One region of the Bradyrhizobium sp. Bra78 genome, then DNA from elsewhere that is predicted to be linked to it. Evidence: predicted binding sites of a transcription regulator. Region 1 holds the regulator's gene; each other region holds the start of a gene.
The links. The regulator LexA, encoded in region 1, represses DNA repair genes until DNA is damaged. The targets are predictions, from matches to a motif close to TGTTCNNNNTGTGTTCNG.
Positions count from the first base shown of each region.

Region 2: a site for LexA is predicted at 4,740-4,757, ahead of OC450_RS20895 (YifB family Mg chelatase-like AAA ATPase). Genes of this name have one in related genera too.
Region 3: a site for LexA is predicted at 4,851-4,868, ahead of OC450_RS06060 (DUF3072 domain-containing protein). Genes of this name have one in related genera too.

Region 1 is NZ_JALJRE010000010.1:245,898-253,078, reverse strand. Features, by position in the region: gene OC450_RS22960 (HAD-IA family hydrolase) at 1-407, shown strand, start outside; gene OC450_RS22955 (hypothetical protein) at 540-746, shown strand; gene glp (gephyrin-like molybdotransferase Glp) at 972-2,183, shown strand; gene lexA (transcriptional repressor LexA) at 2,360-3,061, shown strand; gene OC450_RS22940 (hypothetical protein) at 3,646-4,083, shown strand; gene OC450_RS22935 (GAF domain-containing protein) at 4,310-5,251, shown strand; gene OC450_RS22930 (ComEC/Rec2 family competence protein) at 5,363-7,181, opposite strand, start outside.
Region 2 is NZ_JALJRE010000009.1:129,558-136,738, forward strand. Features, by position in the region: gene OC450_RS20885 (PAS domain-containing hybrid sensor histidine kinase/response regulator) at 220-2,445, opposite strand; gene OC450_RS20890 (hypothetical protein) at 2,571-3,044, opposite strand; gene OC450_RS20895 (YifB family Mg chelatase-like AAA ATPase) at 3,143-4,681, opposite strand; gene OC450_RS20900 (PilZ domain-containing protein) at 4,908-5,153, shown strand; gene OC450_RS20905 (tetratricopeptide repeat protein) at 5,233-6,018, shown strand; gene OC450_RS20910 (CpaE family protein) at 6,037-7,181, opposite strand, start outside.
Region 3 is NZ_JALJRE010000002.1:446,793-453,973, forward strand. Features, by position in the region: gene OC450_RS06030 (putative bifunctional diguanylate cyclase/phosphodiesterase) at 1-579, shown strand, start outside; gene OC450_RS06035 (hypothetical protein) at 768-980, shown strand; gene OC450_RS06040 (universal stress protein) at 1,000-1,836, opposite strand; gene OC450_RS06045 (Do family serine endopeptidase) at 2,046-3,593, shown strand; gene OC450_RS06050 (hypothetical protein) at 3,863-4,225, shown strand; gene OC450_RS06055 (DUF6496 domain-containing protein) at 4,231-4,530, opposite strand; gene OC450_RS06060 (DUF3072 domain-containing protein) at 4,620-4,814, opposite strand; gene OC450_RS06065 (hypothetical protein) at 4,930-5,151, shown strand; gene OC450_RS06070 (hypothetical protein) at 5,170-5,352, shown strand; gene OC450_RS06075 (hypothetical protein) at 5,487-5,723, opposite strand; gene OC450_RS06080 (hypothetical protein) at 5,819-6,076, opposite strand; gene OC450_RS06085 (hypothetical protein) at 6,230-6,451, shown strand; gene OC450_RS06090 (HWE histidine kinase domain-containing protein) at 6,448-7,181, opposite strand, start outside.

The DNA of each region.
Region 1 (7,181 bases):
CGCTCGGGATCGGCATCTCGGATGCGCAGTTCCTGGAGGGCTGGAACGCGATCTTCGCCGGCGAGATGCCCGACATCGCCGAGCTGCTGCCGCGGGCGGCGAAGCGGATGCCGCTCTACGCCTTCTCCAACACCAACCGTCCCCATGTGGACTATTTCTCGAAGGAATATGCCGACGTGCTAGGCCATTTCCACGAGCTGTATTTGTCGTCCAGCATCGGTCTGCGCAAACCGGATGCCGAGGCCTTCGACCACGTCGTCTCCGCGATCGGCGTACCCGCCGGGCGCATCGTGTTCTTTGATGACCTCGCCGAGAATGTCGAGGGGGCGCGAGCCCGCGGCTTGACGGCGGTCCATGTGACCTCCCCCCGCGACGTTGGAAATGCCCTCACGGCGCTGGGAATCTGACCGTTTCGGGACCTATTTCGCCTAACGGCGAGGAACCAAAAGACTTTGTGCATTTTTGTACAGAGTTCCGGGAACGAATGCCCGTCTCGGGACTCATTAGTCCGTTGGGAATTCTACATCGGATTGATCGACGTGTTGGGCAAAACCTACCTCACGAAGCAGGCCTCCCTGCTGATGAAATTCGCCAGAACCACCTCGGATTCTGACCTCTCCGCAAAATTGATCAGCAAGGCCGCCGACCTGAAATCTCAGGCCGATCCGCTGCCCGACAAGGATCAAGGTCCAAAAGCTCCCGACGTCACACTGGACGGCAGTCCGGATGGACAGGCGAGGAGCTGACCGATGCTGGCCGTGGCGCTCGCCATGATCGTCCTTGCCATGGCCACGCTTCTGCCGATCTGTCTCGTTCTCGGGACCATGCCGCGACGGGCCTGATCTCGCCCTCAAGTGCAGTGTGAGCAGCGAGCTGAGTTACGCCCGCTCAGCTGTTTTGCCTCTGCGCCCGCGCTCGGCTAGAAGACTGGCGGAACATTCGCCCGAACGCGCCGAGCAGGAGTTTTCGCCGTGGCCCTGATGCCGGTTTCTGACGCGCTTGCCGCGGTGCTGGCGGGTGCGGATCCGCTGCCGGAGGAGACGGTTTCCCTCGACAACGCCTACCATCGCGTGCTCACGCGCGACGTCGTCGCGCGGCGCACGCAGCCGCCGCAGGCAATGTCGGCGATGGACGGATACGCGGTGCGCGCGGCCGATGCCGCAACGATCGGTTCGACCCTCGCCGTGATCGGCGAGGTCGCCGCGGGCCGGCCGTTCGCAGGATCGGTCGGCGCCGGCGAGGCCGTGCGGATCTTCACCGGCGGCGTCGTTCCCGATGGCGCGGATGCCGTGGTGATCCAGGAGGACACCGTCGCTGACGGCAAGCGCATCACGATCAAGGAAGCCGCGATCTCCGGCCGGCACATCCGCCCCGCGGGCGTCGATTTCCGCGAGGGCGACGTGCTCCTGCGCAAGGGCAGCCAGCTCACCGAGCGCGACCTCGCGCTCGCCGCCGGGATGAATCACCCCCACCTCGCCGTCAGCCGCCGTCCGAAGATCGCAATCCTCGCCACCGGCGACGAGCTGGTGATGCCGGGCACCACGCCCGGTCACGGCCAGATCGTCTATTCCAACGGCTATGCCCTGCATGCGCTGGCTCGCAGCGAGGGGGCCGAAACCGTCGACCTCGGTATTGCCGCCGACGCGCTGGAGGCCACCACCGCCGGCATCCGCCGCGCGCGCGCGAGCGGCGCAGACGTCCTCATCACTACCGGCGGCGCATCGGTCGGCGACCACGATCTGGTCCAGCAGGCGCTGAGGGACGAAGCCGTCGCGATGGCCTTCTGGAAGATCGCGATGCGGCCAGGCAAGCCGATGATGCATGGACGGCTCGGCGCGATGGCTGTGATCGGCCTGCCCGGCAATCCCGTGTCGTCCTATGTGTGCGCCTTCCTGTTCATGGTGCCGCTGATTCGCGCGTTGTCGGGCCGGGCCGCAATTCATCATCACCGCGAGCGCGCCGTGCTCGGCCGCGACGTCGGCGCCAACGACCAGCGCGAGGACTATCTGCGCGCACGTCTGGAGCAGCGCGACGACGGCACGCTCGTCGCCCTTCCCGTCAGCCATCAAGATTCTTCGTTGCTTGCGAATCTCGCTGCGGCACAGGCACTTCTCGTGCGCGCACCGTTCGCGCCGAAAGCCGAGACGGGCTCGCCTTGCGAAGTGTTGCGGCTCCCCGTCTGAGCGTCCCGCCAATGCGCGTTCCGCGAACTTTGCTCTGTTCACGGTAAATTAAGCAGTTGCGGAACATGTATCGAACATATAGTGTCCGTTCATGATTTGTTTCGAGCATGTCGCGGCATATTGCTGAATTCAGCGTCTCGGAATCGAACGACATCAACCGGGGGACTTAGGTCGAGATGTTAACGCGCAAACAATACGAGCTTCTGCGGTTCATCAGTGAACGTCTGAAGGAAAGCGGCGTGCCGCCTTCTTTCGACGAGATGAAGGATGCGCTCGACTTGCGCTCGAAGTCGGGCATCCACCGCCTGATCACGGCGCTCGAGGAGCGCGGGTTCATCCGTCGCCTCCCCAACCGCGCCCGCGCGATCGAAGTCATCAAGCTGCCCGAGCTCCAGGCGGCCGCCGGCAGCCGCCGCGGCTTCACGCCGAGCGTCATCGAGGGCAACCTCGGCAAGGTCCGCGCGAGCTCAAGCCTGTCTGCCGACGAGGGCGAACGCCCCGTTGCCGTGCCGGTAATGGGCCGCATCGCGGCCGGCACGCCGATCGAGGCGTTGCAAACCCGCAGCCATACCATCAGCGTACCGCCTGACATGCTCGGCTCGGGCGAGCATTACGCGCTCGAAGTGCGCGGCGATTCCATGGTCGAGGCCGGCATCCTCGACGGCGACATGGCGCTGATCCAGCGCAACGAGAGTGCCGATACCGGCGACATCGTGGTGGCGCTGATCGACGACGAGGAAGCGACGCTCAAGCGCTTCCGCCGTCGCGGCGCCTCGATCGCGCTCGAGCCCGCCAACGCGGCCTATGAGGTGCGCATCCTGCCGCCCAACAGGGTGAAGATTCAGGGCAAGCTGATCGGCCTGTACCGGAAATACTGATACCGGAAAGTATCCGGCGCATCCGCGCTCGCATGAGCAACGATCGCCATCGACGATTGGAGCGGACGATTGTCCGCTCCCGCTGGGTAGTCTTTCTGGTTTCGCGCAGATTATCCGGCCCCTCCTCCGGCGCTTCATCCTCGGCACGCCGCATGAAGCAGCACCGCTTCGCGGCCTCAGCAGCTCGAGGAAACAGCCATGCGCCAGATCGTCTTGAGCACAGTCGCGGCGGCGCTGATCGCAGTATCAGCGTCGCAAGCCGCCGCACAACCGCCTCGCCCTGTCTGCAAAGGTGGCGGTTAGCGAACGAGCCCGCGCCGGCCGCAATGCAATCGCCTGCCGTCGCAACCGAGCTGGCATTATTCGGGATGGTCGGCCCCCTCAGGGCGCTGACACGCGCCTGCAGAATGCACGGGAAGAGGCTTTGTTCCTATTGGATTCGGGAAAGTTAATGTGATCGTGGCCTGCGGATCCCAGCCGCAGATTTGCCTACAACCAAGCAGACCGTTGCGTGCTTGAACTCTGATAGAGGCCTGCGCCTCGATAAGAGACGCGGGTCGCTGTCTTCGCAAGAGGAGCACCCGATGTGTGACTACAGCCTGCATGCCGTCGCGTCGCGCCCCGCCGAAGTCGGCGAGACGATCGTCACGACAACCTTCCGCGGCACCTCCACGCGCGGCTTTGCGTCCGCAGCCGATCCGACAGTTGCCGTCTGCCTGCTGCCGGGAACGGAGCTCGCCTTTGCCGACAACGTCCGCTACGACAATCGCTGGATCTGGACGCGCACCATCAATTCCCGCGTCGGGAAGTTCGGCAAGATCGATCCGCACATTCCCGATCGCCATCATGACGCGATCGAATTCCCCGACGGTAAATACGTGCTGGTAACGCAGCTCGTTGAAGGCCAGCACGCAACCGTGCTGCAACTGCCGGTGACGCAGCAGCCGGCCGGCGAACGCGAGCACAAGCCGCAGATCACTGCCGACAGACAGCCGACGATTACCCGGCTGCCGATCGGCTGAACACAGCCGCTTCCGGCCGCAAGGTCGGAGGCCAGGATCGAATTGCCATCGCCGGCCGTGGCCGGCGAGACGGTATGGCTTGCGCCCCGCGAAATCCGATCGGATCGACCAAGCCGTTGCGCTTTTCCCGCCGCACGAAGTTTGAGCCGCCCTGCCTGAATTTTGAACGTCCGCCACACAGCCAAATGACCGATGCTGTCAAGGCTTGAGACGGCGGACATGCTCGATGAAAACCTTCATTCGCGTCGTTGAACTCTGGGTGCCGGACCGGACGCGCATGCGGCTGGAGTTCGGTGGCGGCCTCTACGGCGAAGGGCTGTCCGCGTTCAAGGCCGTCAGCGAAGGCTTGCATTTCGGATATGACGAGGGCCTTCCCGGCAAGGCTTGGGCCTCCGGCCACCCCGTGATCCTCACCAAATTCGCCAACTCCTATTTCAAGCGTACCGATCAGGCCCTCGCAGCCGGCCTCACCTGTGGGGTGGCGGTGCCCGTGTTCGCCGGCGAATTCCTCCAGGCCGTCATGGTGCTGTTCTGCGGTGAGGAAGAGGCCCATGTCGGCGCGATCGAGCTCTGGCACAACGACCCTGACGTCTCCCACGAGATGGGGCTCGTCGACGGCTACTACGGCACCGCCGACATGTTCGAATTCAACTCCCGCCACACCAAATTTCCGCGCGGTTTCGGCCTGCCCGGGCGGACCTGGAAGGCGGGGCTGCCGCTGATCATCAAGGACCTGCACGATGCGAAGAGCTTCCTGCGCTGGGAGGACGCGGCCAAGGTCGGGATCAATCTGGGCGTCGGCGTTCCCTATCGGACCGGCGTAGACCATACCTGGGTACTGACATTCCTCTCCGCGCAAGCCACGCCGATCGCGCGACGCTTCGAGATATGGGTTCCGAACGAGACCCGCTCGGCGCTGTTCTTTCGCGCCGGCGATTGCAGTGCGCAGACCGACCTCGCCGCGCTCTATGCAGGAAAATCCATCGCCAGGGGCGAAGGCAGCATCGGTGGCGCCTGGGCCACCGGCATGCCCGCGCTCAACGACGAGCTCGCGCATGACGGCTCGGCCGCCGGCTCTGAGGCCTGCGCATCCGGACTGAGCCGGATGGTGGCCTTGCCGGTCATCGGCAACAGCACGCTCGAAGCCGTGCTGGCCTGGTACCTCTAAAGCGCGATGAGATTGCGATGAATCATCATCGCGCTTTAGCGTTCTTGTTTGAGCATGACCTTTTCGGAAAACCGCTTCGCACTTTTCCGGATCATGCCCTGCCCGATCGGTTCAATCGTCGGCCTGCAAGTCGGTCTCCGCCGGCGTTGCGTCGCGGTTGCGGGGCGCAGCCGTCTTCGGCGCAAGACTGCCGTCGAAATCACCTTCGCCGGCGCCGGCCGGCAACCAGGGGCGGCTCGCACCTCGCGCCCTCACCGCCTGAACCGCAAAGCCGTCCCCCCGCTGCGTCAGGGCCAGCGCGCCCTGGCTCGCGAGCCGCTGCCGATCGACCACCATCGCGGCGCAATCGGGCGGCACGGGACGCGCCGTCACCACAAGCGCGGCCCGGCTGCAATCGTCCGCCAACGCGTCGATGCGCAGTGCCAGCGCGACCAACCGCCCGTCGCCGAGCGGCGTCACGCAGCCGGACTCGTCGCAGGACACGCCGTCGGCCAGCGAGGCATGACCGCCATCGCGCGGATCGGCGTCGGCAGCCAGCCATTCCTTGAGCAGAAAGCCGTCCTTGCTGGCCCGGATCAGATGCAGTTGCCCGTCCCTGCCCCGCACCGCGACACTCGCACCGTCGCCGGCAATCAGGATGTCGGGCTGGCGCGCGGCCAGCCCCCAGGCAATCGCGGCCAGCAACACCAGCGCGCCGGACCAACGCAGCGGCGTGCGCAGCAGGCCCATCACGATGATCCCGAGGCTGGCCGCGATCAGCGGCGCGATGCCGAAGGCCGGGATGCGGCCGACCGCGCCCGGTAATGCGGCGACCCAGCGCGAGACCGCGATCATCCAGTCGATGCCGATTCCCATCAGCCACCAGCACACGCTGTCGAGCCCGAACGGCGCCGCAAGCAGGCCCAACAGCCCCGCCGGCATCACCAGCGCCGAGACGACCGGCATCGCGCCGAGATTGGCGAGCACGCCGAACGGCGTGACGCGGTGGAAGTGGAAGGCGGCATAGGGCGTGGTCGCGAGCCCCGCGATCAGCGAGGCCAGGAACAGCATCGCGATCTCGCGGCCGCCCCACATCGCAACGCGCGCGGTCGCCGAATGGTCGGGCGAGGCAAACAAGTTCGGCATGCCGATCTGCACCAGCGCCACCAGCCCGAGCGTTGCCGCGAACGACATCTGAAAACTCGGATGCACCAGCGCTTCCGGCGCGACCGCCAGCACGATCAGCGCGGCCACGGCCAGCGTACGGAAGGTGATGGCGCGGCGATCGACCATCACCGCGATCAGCACCACCGCGGTCATGAAGAACGATCTTTGCGTGGCCACCTCCGCACCAGACAGCAGCAGGTAGAACGCGGCCGCAACCAGCGCCGCGGCCGCCGACCATTTCTTGATGGCGAAGCCGGCCGCCAGTCCCGGGATCAGAGCGAGCAGCGCACGGACCGCAAAGAAGACCACGCCGGCGACGACGGCCATGTGATAGCCGGAGATCGAGAGCACATGGCCCAGCCCCGAAATGAACATCGCATCGTTGACGGGGGTGGTGATCGCATCGCGCCGGCCCGTGAGCAGCGCGGTCGCGATCGCGCGATTGTCGCCGTCGAGCGTCGCACGAATGCGTGCGTCGATCGCATCGCGCAGGCCCTGCATCAAGGCCGCGTAGCGCAGCCGCAAACCACCGGCATCCGGCGGCACTGAAGCTGCGATCGCGCCCATCACGAAGCCGGAGGCGCCGATGCCCTGGAAGAACATGTCGCGGGAGAAATCGTAGCTGCCGGGGCGGAGCGGCGAAAGCGGCGGCAACAGCCGCGCCTTCAATTGCACGAAGCTGCCGACCTCGGGCGCGGTCCCCTTGCGGACCGACAGGCGCACGCGCTCGAGCTTGACGTCACTGCGCGGTACCTCCATCGCGGTGACCCGCAGAACGAAACGG
Region 2 (7,181 bases), on a different contig from region 1:
TGTCGCAGGGTGGGCAAAGGCGCGAAGCGCCGTGCCCACCATCCATCCGCATTGTCGAACGTGAATGGTGCGCACGCCACGCTTTGCCGACCGTACGAGATTCGCGCCTGCCACCACATCGTCACTGCGAGCGCAGCGAGGCAATGCAGAATCTTTCCGTGGTGGCAGTCTGGCTTGCTTCGTCGCAAGGGCTCCCCGCAATGACGGCGGACACCCTTTCTACACCGCGATCTGCCGCGACGCCGCCAGCCCGGCCAGCGCCTCCTCCAGCTTCTCGCGATCGAGCGGCTTGATCAGGAATCCGTTCATGCCCGCCTCGAAGCAGGCGTAGCGATCCTCCACCAGCGTATTGGCGGTGAGCGCCAGGATCGGCGTGTGGGGGCCACCCTTGGCTGCCTCATGCGTGCGGATGCGTTTTGTCGCCTCGATGCCGTCGAGCTGCGGCATCTGGATGTCCATCAGGACCAGATCATAGGGCGTGCCGGCCGATGATGCCGCAAGCCAGGATTCCAGCGCGTCCTCGCCATGGACGGCGATGACGACGCGGTGGCCGAGTTTCGTCAGCAGCGAGCGCATCAACAGCGCGTTGATCTCGTTGTCCTCGGCGACGAGGACCGAAAAGCCCTTCGCCGGTGCCGCGCCGGTGGATTGGGCCGGTGGCTCCGGCGCCAGATCGGGCGAGGCGACCTCCGGCGTCAGCGCGAGGCGTGCGGCCAGCGAGGCCGCGCGCAGCGGCTTCACCAGGAAGCCGGTGAAGGCCGGCGAAATTTTCTCGTGACGCGAGCCCGACGTCAGCAGCACGAGGCGTTGCATCGCATGCGCCCGGGCGGCCTCGCCGAGGCGGTCGGCGATGGCAGCGCCGAGCGCACGGTCGATCAGCACCGAATGCCACGAGCGCTCCGGCAGCAGCGCTTCGGCCACCGCTGCGTCCGCCACCATGCAGGTCTGGCCACCCCAGCGCTCCAGCCGCCGCGCGATCAGCGAGGCCTCGATGCCGTCGGCAATCAGCAGGATCGACTTGCCCGTGAGGTCGGGACTTGGGAACGCCGTCTGTTCCGCGCCGATCTGCGATGACGCCAGCGGCACCGCGACCTCGAAGGTCGCGCCCTTGCCCGGCTCGCTCGTGAGCGTGATGCGACCGCCCATGCGCTTGACGATCCGCTCGCTGATGGCAAGCCCGAGCCCCGTGCCGCCATAGGTGCGCGCGACGCGCTCGTCGGCCTGTTCGAATTCGCGGAAGATGCGCGACTGCGCCTCCGGCGCAATGCCGATGCCGGTGTCGCGCACCAGAAAGCAGATCTCGTTCGGCCAGATACCGGGTTCGACGATCAGCGCGACGCCGCCGCTCGCGGTGAACTTGATGGCATTGCCGGCGAGGTTGAGCAGCACCTGGCGCAGCCGCGCGGCATCGCCGACCACCTCGAGCGGCAGGCGCTCGTCGACATAGGCGGCGATCTCCAGCTTCTTGGCCTGTGCGCGGGGCGCGAGCAGCTCGGTGATTTCCTCGATCAGGGCGGAGAGCGCGAAGGGACGCTGCTCGAGATCGAGCTTGCCGGCTTCGATCTTGGAATAGTCGAGCAACTCCTCGATCAGCGCCATCAGCGCTTCGCCGGAGGTCTTCACGGCCCTGGCGTAGGTCGCCTGCTCCGGCGTCAGCGTGGTGTCGAGCAGGAGCCCGCCCATGCCGATGATGCCGTTGAGCGGGGTGCGGATCTCGTGCGACGCCATCGCCAGGAAGCGCGATTTGGCGCGGTTGGCGGCGTCGGCCTGGTCGCGCGCGTCGGACAGCGCGCGCTCGGTCTCGGTGCGGTCGGTGACGTCGCGTCCGACGCTCTGCAATTCGGCGGGCTGGCCGGCGTCGAGCCGGACATAGCCTTCGCGCCAGGCGATCCAGCGCGCGCCGAGCGGGGTTGTGATCTTCTGGTCGTGAATACGCGTGCCGTTGCTCTCGCGGGCGCTGTCGCCCTGCTCCAGCACGTCGAAGTCGAAGCGCGTGCCGACCAGCGCGCCGCGCGCCTGCCCCGCGAGTGCGCAATAGGCGTCGTTGGCAAAGGTGATGCGGCCCTGACGATCGCGCAGCACGATCAAATCGCCCTGCTGCTCGAACAGGCTGCGCGCGCGCTCTTCGGCTTCCTTCAGTTCCCAATTGCGGTCGATCAGCGCCTCGTTGTGAGCGGCGAGCGAGCGCATCCGCTTGTTGACGAAGCGCAGCCGCATGCTGAGCGTGGCAAGGCCGAGGCAGGCGAGCGCGAACAGGAAGCTCGCGCCGATCGCAAAGGTGTTGGGATCATAGCCGGAATTCTCGGACCGGCTGCCGGAGACGAAACCATAGGCGCCGCCGAACGTCGCCGAGAAGATCATGAAGGAGCGAATCGCGAAGGCTATGCGGGGATGCTGCCGCCTGAAGCGGCGCATGCGCACCTTGATCCGGAACGTCCGACCCATCGCCACCGACCCCGACTCTTTTGCGAAATTCCGCCACCGCCGCCTGCGACGATGTCGCCTCGACCTTGCGAACAGTTTGAGGCTTCGCCGCTGCCTCCAAACAGGGTTGACGAGGTGTTAATGCGTCAGAGCGAGGCGGCCTGCAGCGGGAGAGGGCGGTGGCCGCCGCGAGCACCGACGATCAGGGCCGCGGCCTCGCGCTGCGAGAACGTCTTCGAGCGCACATAGATGCGGTAATCCGCCGGTCCCTCGGTGGAGAGATAGATCACCTGGCCGCCGTCGACGGGCTGCGCGGCAATCGAGATGAGGCGGGTCGAAGGATTGGCCTGGCAGGACTCCGATTCCGAACCGGGCCCGTCGTCGACGACGGCGAAGTCCGCCGCGTCCGCATCGTCGGTGATCTGGACCCGCACCGTGGCCCGCGCGGGGTCTTCGGTGAAGGCGACATGCATGCCGGCGGTCCAGAACAGCGACGTCAGCTCGACCGAAGTTTCGCCCAGGGCGATGCAGGGATGCGAGACCGATCCGGTCTCACTGCGTGCGAACACTACGGCCGCCAACAGGGGAATGACCGAGGCCAGGACCTTGAAACGCAACATGACACGCTACTCGCCGGGCCCTGTACGGGAACTGATGGGCCTTATGGTTTGCAGAGCGTAAAGGAAACTCGTTACCGCCGGGTTGACGCGCGCGGCCTTCAGGCCATCTGGCGCACATCCTCCGCGAGTGCGCGGTAGGACAGCGCCTCGGCCAGATGCAGCCGGCCGATCTTCTCGCTGCCGTCGAGGTCGGCGAGCGTGCGCGCCACCCGCAGCACGCGGTGATAGCCGCGCGCCGACAGCCGCATGGTCTCGGCGGCATCGCGCAGCAGCTTCTGGCCCTGTGCGTCCGGCTTGGCGATCTGTTCCAGCACGGAGGCCGGTGCTTCCGCATTGGTGCGAACACGCGGCAGGCCCGCATCCGCATAACGCGCGATCTGGATGTCGCGCGCCGCCGCGACGCGCGCGGCGACTTCGGCCGAGCCTTCGGCCGGCGGCGGCAGGATCAGATCGGCTGCGGTGACGGCGGGAACCTCGATGCGCAGGTCGATGCGATCCATCAGCGGCCCCGAGATGCGCGCCTGGTAATCGCCGGTGCAGCGGTCGATGCGGCCGCGCTTGCAGGCATAGCCGGGCTCGAACGCATTGCCGCAGCGACAGGGATTCATCGCGGCGACGAGCATGAAGCGGGCAGGGTAGGTGACGCGGTGATTGGCGCGCGACACCGAGACCTCGCCGTTCTCCAGCGGCTGGCGCAGCGAATCCAGCACGCGCGGGTCGAACTCGGGCAGCTCGTCGAGGAACAGCACGCCCTGATGCGCGAGCGAGATCTCGCCGGGCCTTGCGCGCATGCCGCCGCCGGTGAGCGCGGCCATGCTGGCGGAATGATGCGGCGAGCGGAACGGACGCCGTGCCGTCAGCGCGCCGCCTTCGATCTCGCCGGCAACGGAGGCGATCATCGAGACCTCGAGCAGCTCGCCCGGCGACAGCGGCGGCAGGATCGAGGGCAGCCGCGCCGCCAGCATCGATTTGCCGGCGCCGGGCGCGCCGATCATCAGCAGATGATGTCCGCCGGCGGCCGCGATCTCCAATGCGCGCTTGGCGCTCTCCTGGCCCTTGATGTCGCGCAGGTCGAGCGGCGAGGCCGCGGCTTCGTGCACCTTCGGAACAGGCCGCGACAGCACTTGCGTGCCCTTGAAATGGTTGGCGATCTGGATGAGTGAGCTTGCAGCGACGATCTGGATGTCCGGGCTCGCCCACGCCGCTTCCGAGCCGCAGCATGCCGGGCAGATCAGCCCCTCCTCGCGCACATTGGCGCCGATCGCGGCGGGAAGAACGCCGGCCACCGGCGCGATCGATCCGTCGAGGCCGAGCTCGCCCAGAACGGTGAAGCCGGTCAGCGCGTCCGGCGGGATCGCGCCAATTGCCGCCATCAGCCCGAGCGCGATCGGCAGGTCGTAATGGCTGCCTTCCTTGGGCAGATCGGCCGGCGCCAGATTGACGGTGATCCGCCGGGCCGGCAGCGCCAGCCCCGAGGCGATCAGCGCCGAGCGGACGCGCTCGCGGGCCTCGGACACCGCCTTGTCCGGCAGGCCGACGATGGCGAAGGCCGGCAAGCCCGGTGCGACCTGCACCTGCACGTCGACCGCACGGGCCTCGATCCCCTCAAAAGCGACGGTGGAAACCCGCTGAACCATGCCCGAACCAGCCTGCCCTCTTGCACAATCGAGGGTAGCAGAGCGCGGGAGTGTCCGCAAGAACAATACGGGAACAGGTTTGGAGGCCCTAAAGCCCTAACCCATCGTAAACGCGGTGGAGACACTACGTCTCGAATGCGAACGACCCCACTCAGCACATCCCAACGAATGTCCGCTACTCCTTGGGGTGCGGGATGGGCCGTGGTCTAACGGGTGAACAATTCAAATGCTTGCAAATCGCCGGAGAAGCGAACGACGAGTGTGTACGCGGCTTGCCAAGATCCATTTTGGCGCGGGCTCGCTGCCGCGGGACTGCACGATCACGGATATTTCGGATGGTGGCGTGAAAGTGGTGGCCGAGTTTCTGGAAGTGCCGCCGCAATTCACCATCATCTTCGCGCCGGACTATTCCCGCCAGTGCCGCCTGCGCTGGCGCATCGGCTGCGAATTCGGTGCCGAATTCACCGACTAGGCTCGTAAAGGCCGCGGCCTTAACCGGACTTTAGCGTTAATCGGTAAGCATCTCTGATCAGTCGCCGAGTGATCAGAGTATGTCCAAGCGTTTGTCCGTTGCCTGTCCTACGGCGAGATATCTGTTTTCCGCGCTTCTGATCCTTGCCCTCGGCGGTTGCCAGACCACTGGCATCGAGGACATCACCGGCGCGCTCGGCGGCAAGTCGGAAACCGCCGACAGGGCCGACGCCAGGCCGGACATGAAGCCGGACATGGACGCATTGCGCGAGCGCTATCGCGCGAGGCCCGGCGACCCCAACACCGCGCTCGAATACGGCAAGGCCCTGCGCGCAACCGGACAGCGTGCGCAGGCGGTCGCGGTGCTGGAGCAGGCCGTGCTCGCCCATTCCAGCAACAAGGCGCTGCTCGCCGGCTATGGCCGCGCGCTCGCCGACAGCGGCAATTTCCAGCAGGCGTTCGATGTGCTGAGCCGCGCGCATACGCCCGAGGATCCCGACTGGCGCATCCTGTCGGCGCAAGGCGCTGCGCTCGATCAGCTCGGCCGCAACGACGAGGCGCAGCAATATTATGCGACCGCCTTGAAGATCGTGCCCGACGAGCCGCAGGTCCTGTCCAATCTCGGACTGTCCTACATGCTCCAGAACAATCTGCCACGGGCCGAGGAAACCATGCGCCGCGCGCATGAGCGCAATCCCGCCGATTCCCGCGTGCGCGCCAATTTCGCGCTCGTGCTGGGACTGGAAGGAAAGCAGGCCGAGGCCGAGGCCATCGTAAAGGCCGACCTGCCGCCGGATCAGGCCGCGGCAAAAGTCGCGGCGCTGCGGCAGCTGGTAGCGAAGAAGCAGCAGCGGGCGGACAAGTAGCCCGCCGCGCAGCGCACGTCAGGACGCCTTGCGATGCGGGGCGGATGCGCGCCCCGACCTGGCCTTCAGCCTCTTGAGGAGCGGCCCGAGCAGCGAGCGCTTCGGCTTCTTCACCTCGCCGCGTCCGGCGAGGCGGTTGGCCATGTTCTGGAACAGCAGCGTGGTGCGGTGGCTCTTGGAGACCTCCGCGATCATCTGGCCGTTGTTGGCCGCGGCCGAGAACAGTTTCGAATCGAACGGGATCACCGCGATCGGCTGGCTCTCCATGGTCTTGGCGAATGCCTTGACCTCGATCTCCGCCCGCTTGGGCATGCCGACCTGGTTGATGCAGTACAGCGGCGGCCGGTCGTTCGGCCGCGCCGCCTTCAGCACGCTCAGCATGTTCTTGGTGTTGCGCAAATTGGCGAGGTCCGGCTCGGCCACGATCACGATGTCGTCCGCGTTGACCAGCGCGCGCCGGGTCCAGCCCGACCACTGATGGGGAACGTCGAGCACGATGCAGGGCGTGGTCATGCGCAGCGTGTCGAACACCGCGTCGAAGGCCTCGGCGCCGAAGTCGTAGACGCGGTCAAGGGTGGCGGGCGCAGCAAGGAGGCTGAGCCGCTCGGTGCATTTGGCGAGCAGGCGCTCCATCAGCGCCGTGTCCGGCCGGTCCTGCGACAGCACCGCGTTGGCGATGCCCTGCACCGGATCCTGGTTGTAGTCGAGGCTCGCGGTGCCGAAGGCGAGGTCGAGATCGATCACGACGGAATCGAGCGCGAGGTCGCGGGCGATGGTCCAGGCCACATTGTGCGCGACGGTGGACGCACCGACGCCGCCCTTGGCGCCGACCACCGCGATGACGCGGCCGGTGATGATGGTTTCGGACGCCGAGAACAGGCTGCAGATCGAGCGGACCACGTCGAGCGTCTCGACCGGGCCCACCACATAGTCGTTGACGCCGCGGCGGACCAGCTCGCGATAGGGCGCGGTGTCGTTGGGATTGCCGATCACGACCACGCGGGTGCCGGGATCGCAGACGCCGGCGAGATCGTCGAGTCCCTCGAGGATGTCGCGCGTGCCGTCGGATTCGATCACGATGACATTCGGCGTCGGCATCGTTTCATAGACTTCGATCGCCGCGGCGAGACCACCGTCCTTGGCGGTGAGATGCGCCTTGGCGA
Region 3 (7,181 bases), on a different contig from region 1:
CAGATCGGCGAGTGGGTCCTTGGCGAAGCGTGCCGCGAGGCGGCGTCCTGGCCGCGGCCGTTGCAGGTGGCGGTCAATCTGTCGCCGGTCCAGTTCCTGGCCGGCGACCTCGAACGCGCGATCCACCGGATCCTGCTGGAGACCGGACTTGCGCCGACCCGACTCGAGGTCGAGATCACCGAGGGCGTGCTGATCGGCGACTTCACCCGCGCGCTCAATCTGCTGCGGCGGCTGAAGGCGCTCGGCATCCGCATTGCGATGGACGATTTCGGCACCGGCTATTCCTCGCTGTCCTATCTGCAGTCGTTTCCGTTCGACAAGATCAAGATCGATCGCAGCTTCATCTCCAATCTCGAGACGACGCCGCAATCAGCCGAGATCGTCCGCGCGGTCCTGAGCCTCGCGCACGCCTTGAATATCCCGGTCGTCGCCGAGGGGGTGGAAACCGAGGCGCAGCGCGCCTTCCTGGCGCGCGAGGCCTGCGAGGAGATGCAAGGCTATCTCGTCGGCCGGCCCGACCTGATCGAGCGGTATCTCGATCTGATTGGCGTGGCCGTGGAGCAGCGCCTTTACGCCTAGACCCCAAGTTTTCCAAACCGGCGGGTTCCACGTGCAAACTTGCGCGTTTGGAACTAAAATATGTGCGCGCATTTCTCAAAAGTTAACTGCGATCAGTCGCGCTGTGCACGCAGCAAATGTTTTGCACAACTGCCATCGCCCTGACGCAAATAAGGGCAATAAGCCCTGTGAATGCGAGGGAGGGTCTCATGGAGAACGTACGTCGCTACCGGGCGCTAGCGTCACTCTGCCGCCAGCAGGCGGCCTACCGGCCGCTCCAGACTTGGGAGTTGCTGGGCCAAGCCGAGCATTTCGAGCATCTCGCCGAAGTCGAGCTCAAGGCGCATTTCGACGCGTGCAATGCGAAAGGCGAGGATGACGCCGTCGCCGCCGCCGCGTGGGAGGAGCCCGTCGCGGCGTGAGAGCATCCGGGCGGCTTCGCTAATGCGACATCAGCGTCGGCACCGTCATGGCTTCCAGCATGGCGCGGGTGACGCCGCCGAGAACGCGCTCGTGCAATCGTGAATGGCCGTAGCCGCCCATCACCAGGAGATCGAGGCTCTCGTCGGCCGCCAGCGACAGGATGGTCGGCTGAATCTCGGAGCGGGTCGCCGACAGGCCGACCGTGCGGGTCGACAATCCGCGCCGGCCGAGATGTCTTGTCAGATTGCGCGCCGAGACGTCGTCGGAAACGGCGTCTGCCTCGTTGATCGTGATGATCACGATCTCCTCGGCGCGGGCCAGGAACGGGGCGGCATCGCGCATCGCGCGGGCGGCGAGGCGGCTGCCGTCCCAGCAGATGCCGATCCGGTTCGCCCTGAATGCTCCACGGAAGTTATACGGCAGGAAGAGCACAGGGCCGCCCGCCTGGAACAGGATCTCGCTCGGTATGTCGTTGTCGAACGAGCCTTGCGCTGGATCGGGCTGCAGCACGATGCTGAGATCGTGTAGCCGCGCCATCCCGCCGAGCGAGCCGGCTGCATCCGCCGGGATCGCGCCGAGCGGGTGGCATGTAAAGGAAAGACCGGCGTTCGCCGCTTCGCTCTTGAACACTGTCAGCGCCGCCTCGGCCCGCTCCACCGCGCGCTCACGTTCCATCTCGAACACGGCTGCCACTGCGGCGCCGCCTTCCATCACGTAGGCCGCGCTGGTTGCGACATAACCGACGGCGACCGCGTCGATGTGGGCGTTGAGGTGCGCGGCCAGCGAAATCGATCCGTCGATCACGGGGCGCATAGGACGTTCGGTCGGGACGTGAACGAGAATGTCTTTGTACATGGCGCGCCTCCTATGGACATCATCCGTTGGCCGCAGTCTTTCACTGCGCAGGGGGGCCGTGTTGAGCTGCATCAAACGTGCAACCGCGATTTGGGCCGCGGCGCTGGCCGCATCAACTTTGCCAAGATTTAATCGCGTGGACGGGACGCTGTAAGGTGGTCACCGCCATGTTGGGTACAAGGCGACTCACCCTACATGGACATTTCGACATGAACGATCGCGTCAATTCCGAAACCCCCACGTTTCGCAAGATCCTGAGGCCGCGCGGGCTTGCGCTGCTCGGCACCGTCGCCGCGCTTGGCGTGGCCGTGCTGGCGACCGCTCCCGGCTCTTCGCCGTTCAGCGTGAGCTCCTTCATCGCACCCGCTCAGGCCGCGGAGGCCGCCGCGACACCTCCGGGCTTCGGCGATCTCGTCAGCAAGGTCAAACCGGCCGTCATCTCGGTGCGGGTCAGAATCGACCAGGACAACGACAAGAGCGCGATGCTGCAACAGAACCGGATGGATTCGGACGAGGACTCGCCGTTCGACCAGTTCTCGCGGCAATTCGGCTTCCGCGGTCCGGGCGGCATGAACGGCATGCCGCGCCAGCGCCACCAGGTGATCACGGGCGAAGGCTCCGGCTTCTTCATCTCGGCCGACGGCTATGCCGTGACCAACAACCACGTCGTCGATCACGCCGAGTCCGTACAGGTGACCATGGACGACGGCACGATCTACACCGCGAAGGTGGTCGGTACCGATCCGAAGACCGATCTCGCTCTGATCAAGGTCGATGGCAATAAGGATTTTCCGTTCGTCAAATTCTCCGACCAGAAGCCGCGCATCGGTGACTGGGTGGTGGCGGTAGGCAATCCCTTCGGCCTCGGCGGCACCGTGACGGCCGGCATCGTTTCGGCCAGCGGCCGCGATATCGGCAACGGGCCTTATGACGATTTCATCCAGATCGATGCGCCGATCAACAAGGGCAATTCCGGCGGCCCGGCCTTTGACATGAACGGTAATGTGATCGGCGTGAACACCGCGATCTTCTCGCCCTCCGGCGGCTCGGTCGGCATCGGCTTCGACATTCCGGCCTCGACCGCAAAGCTCGTGATCGCACAGCTGAAGGACAAGGGCGCGGTTACCCGCGGCTGGCTCGGGGTGCAGGTGCAACCGGTGACGTCGGATATCGCCGACAGCCTCGGCCTCAAGGAGGCGCGCGGCGCGATCGTCGACAACCCGCAGGACGGCAGCCCGGCGGCGAAGGCGGGCATCGAGGCCGGCGATGTCATCACCGCGGTGAACGGTACCGCGATCAAGGACTCCCGCGATCTCGCCCGCACCATCGCCGGCCTGGTGCCGGGCACGTCCGTGAAGCTCGATGTCCTCCACAACGGCGGAAGCAAGACGGTGACGCTCGCGCTCGGCGAGTTGCCGAACGATCGGCAGGCCCAGGGAAGCGGCAAGGCCGATGACGGCAAGACGCAGCCAGGCGCCGGCACGCCGCGCCTCGGGCTCAGTCTGGCTCCGGCCGGCGACGTGCAGGGCGCCGGTCAGAAAGGCGTGGTCGTCACCGAAGTCGATCCGGAAGGGCCGGCCGCGCAGCGCGGCATCCAGACCGGCGACGTCATCCTCAATGTCGGCGGCAAGGCCGTCGCCAATATCGGTGATGTCCGCTCGGAGCTGGCGCAGGCGAAATCATCCGGCAAGCGCAGCGTGCTGCTGCAGGTGAGGAGCGCGGAGGCGACCCGGTTCGTCGCGGTGCCGCTCGCGTAAGTCGAATTTCGATCGGCGCAAATCAAAAAGGCGGCCCTCGGGCCGCCTTTCTCTCGTTCGCCTTCAGGATGACCGGGCGCCCGCAGATAACATTCTCGTTAACGGCAGCGATGATGACCCGGTTCGTCCGAAAAAGCCGTGTTCGCACACCACAGTTTCGAGATGGTGCAAGGACTCGGCGGCAACGAAGCCGCCGAGCGGTTGCAAAGCGTGGAACCTCCCGCCGCCTCGTGGAGCCGGCCGGTGGTTCGCATTTGATCGGTGCCGACATGGATCGATTGAAGGTCTCGCTGAGGAGTGCGCTGCTCGTGGCGCCGTTCGTGCTGTGGGGCGGAAACGCGCTCGGGCGTGACGACGGCCGCTACGCGGACTCACCCCTCAAGCCGTGGTTCGACAGCCTGCGCAGCCATCTCGGTCCGTGCTGCTCGGACGCGGATGGATTTGCCGTCGCCGATCCCGACTGGGAATCGCACAACGGGCACTATCGCGTGCGGCTCGACGGCGAGTGGGTGGAGGTACCGGACGAAGCCGTGATCACCGAGCCGAACCGGGCCGGCCGCACAATGGTGTGGCCGGTGAAAACCGCGTTCGGCATTGCGATCCGCTGCTTCATGCCTGGCAGCATGATCTGACAGAGTCAGCGCGACCGTTTGGAGGATTTGCGCTTCGGCTTCGAAGTATTCTTCGAAGTCTTATTGGATGTCTTCTTGGCAGTTTTCCTGGCAGTCTTCTGCTTCGAGGCCTTCTTCGGGGCCTTCTTGCCTTTCTTGCGCGCCTTCGACAGTCCGATCGCGATCGCCTGCTTGCGGTTCTTCACGCGTCCGCCACGACCGCCGGGCCCGCTCTTTGCGGTGCCCTTCTTGTAGCGTCGCATCTCGCTTTCGACATCGCTGCCGGAGCTACGTGAGTAGCGGCGTTTCTTTGCCTTGCGCGCCATGCATTGTTCTCCCTTTGGCCGAGGAGAACCATCCGGGAATGGCATGGTTCCGAAACCGGGCAGGCAGCGTTCCGGATGCGCGATGCAGCCTAGAAGGAATTCGCCAATTCGATCTCGGCTTCCAGCACCTGGATGCGCCGTGCCGCCTCGCCGAAGGACAGACCCCGCGCATATTGCGCGGGTTGATACGCCTCCTCGCTCAGCCGTTTCAGCCTGAGGCCCTGCGCCCTGGTCATCTGCTCGGCGAGGAAAGCCCTGGCGTCGTATTTACCCTGAACCTGCATGTCGCGTCTCCGTCCTGAAATCGTGGCTTGACTATATGTTCTTATTTTGTTCTAACAAGCCATGGACAACAGAATTAATGAAATTCGACGCAAAATTAGCGCCTTGAGGCTAGAGATGGCCGATGTCGAGGCGTCCGTGCGCGAGCTGGTCGACCGCGATCGCGACTGCGCAGAGAAGGCCTCGGCGCAGATGGATCTGCGCCGGAAAATCAACCTGCTGATTGGCGAATGGAAGGCTGCAGGTGGCGGCGATGTCCTGCCGAATGTCCGCGACAGGGTACGCGTTCGTTCCGCGAAGACATCAGGCAACCCCCTGCGCGTGATCGCGCGCCGCTGAGAATTTTGGGAGCGCGCGGTGGAGGAAGACCCGGACGCCTACCGGATTCTGAAATTACGCGCCGAAATTCTCGAACTGGGCTCCGCGATCCGGCAGTTGCGGCGCGAGGCGCTCGACGATGCTGCGGCCCAATTGTTGATCGCGCGCAAGCGGGCCAGGCTCGAACACCTCGTCAAGGCATGTTCTTCGGACGCTCCCTGACATCCGACGCAGCAAAAGCGTGCGCGCGCTCGATTCGCGTGGCGATCATCGATGTCGGATGCCGACAGGAACGCCGTGCTTCACGGTGACAAGAAAGCCCCGCCGTGGCGGGGCCTTCTCGGTTGCGAATCCACTTATTTCGAGCTGCTCGGCGTGTTCACACTGCCGGCCTGATTGGTGCCCGGGCCGACATTGCCTTGGCTCGAGGGATTGGCAGCACCGCTGGATTTCGTGTTGGCGCCCGTGGTCTGCGACGACGATGACATCGAGGATCCATGTTTCGCCTTGTGCGATTTGGCCTGCACTGCGAACGGCGCCGCGGCGAGGCCGGTTGCCAACATCATTGCGAGGGCGAGCTTGGTCGACTTCATGCGCGGGAACTCCCTGAGTTAAATTGACGCAGGCAGCCAACCGCCATTCGGCGCGGGAGTTCCGGACAAAGAGAATTTCGCCCCTCACGCGTGCTTCAAGATTGCTTGTCCTCTACGAGGATGAATACGGCGCCGGTGAGCGTCGCGCCGATCGCGAACGTCGTCACCAGGGTGAGGGCGAACACTACGACGGCCTGGGTTCCGCCATGACTCAGCAGGTTGGCGACGGCCGGATTGGAGAGAATGAGCGCGAGGCCGAAAACAAGGCCGAGCGCTGCCCCCATCAGCGCATGTGTCATCAGCTTGATGAGCCCGGTGGGAGAGATCAGGTCCGACGACTTTTTCGCGCGCATGGGAACTGCATCCCGATCTGGCATACGAACGCAGACGATATCCGCTGGTTCCATCCGGATGGAGGACCGGATGGAGGAATTGTCATTGCCCGCTTCATCCGACGTTCATGCCGGGCCTGCGAGGATGAACGCCACAACACGGGAACATCCGATATGGGCAAGGTAGTCTTTCTTTACCGCTCGCTGGCCTATCGAAACGCCGCTGCGGACATCCTTCGCAAGGCACGCAAGCTGCCGCGCGGAGCCGAGCGCAGCGCGGCTCGCCGCTATGCACATGCGCTGCGCGATCTCGCCCGGACAGAAGCCTGGCTCGAAGGGCGCGTCGCGCGCGACCGGCGGACGGCGCAGCGCATGACGAGTGCGGCGTCCGGCTAACCGGATGCGCGCTGCAATTCGGCGGAGCCTGCGGCTTCGAATTTGCCGGGTGCGGTTGTCGCGGCAGTCTTGCGTGTCAACGGCACCTCCAGGCGGCACAACAGGCCTTCGGCGCGCCAATCGAATTGCGCCTGCCCGCCGAGCTGGGACTCGACGCTCGCAAGCAGGCTCCGCGTACCGAAGCCGCGGGATTTCGGAATCCCGACCAGCGGGCCGCCGGATTCCTCCCAGGTCAGCGTGAGCAGCTCGTCCTCGACCTGCCAGCCGATCCCGAGGCGTCCCGACCGCGTCGAGAGCGCGCCATACTTCGCCGAATTGGTGAAAAGCTCATGCAGCGCCAGCGCCAGCGTCTGCGCGGTCGCCGGCAGCAACTGAACTTCGGGACCTGCCAATTTGATCTGTCCGCCGAGGGAATAGGGCGCAAGCTCCTCGTCGATCAGCTTCGAGAGTTCGGCGCCCTGCCAGCTCGACAGCGACAGGATCGTATGCACGCGCGCCAGCGCATTGATGCGTCCCTCGACGGCGCTGACATAGGCCTTGACCTCGTCGGCGCGGGTGAGGCGCACGATCGATTGCGCGAGCGCCAGCGCATTCTTGGCCCGATGATCGACTTCGCGTGCCAGCAGGTTCTGCCGCTCCTCGGCGCGCTTGCGTTCGGTGATGTCGACCGTCACGCCGCTGACGCGCACGACCCTACCGCTGTCGTCGACCGTGGCGGCCGCCGTGCCGA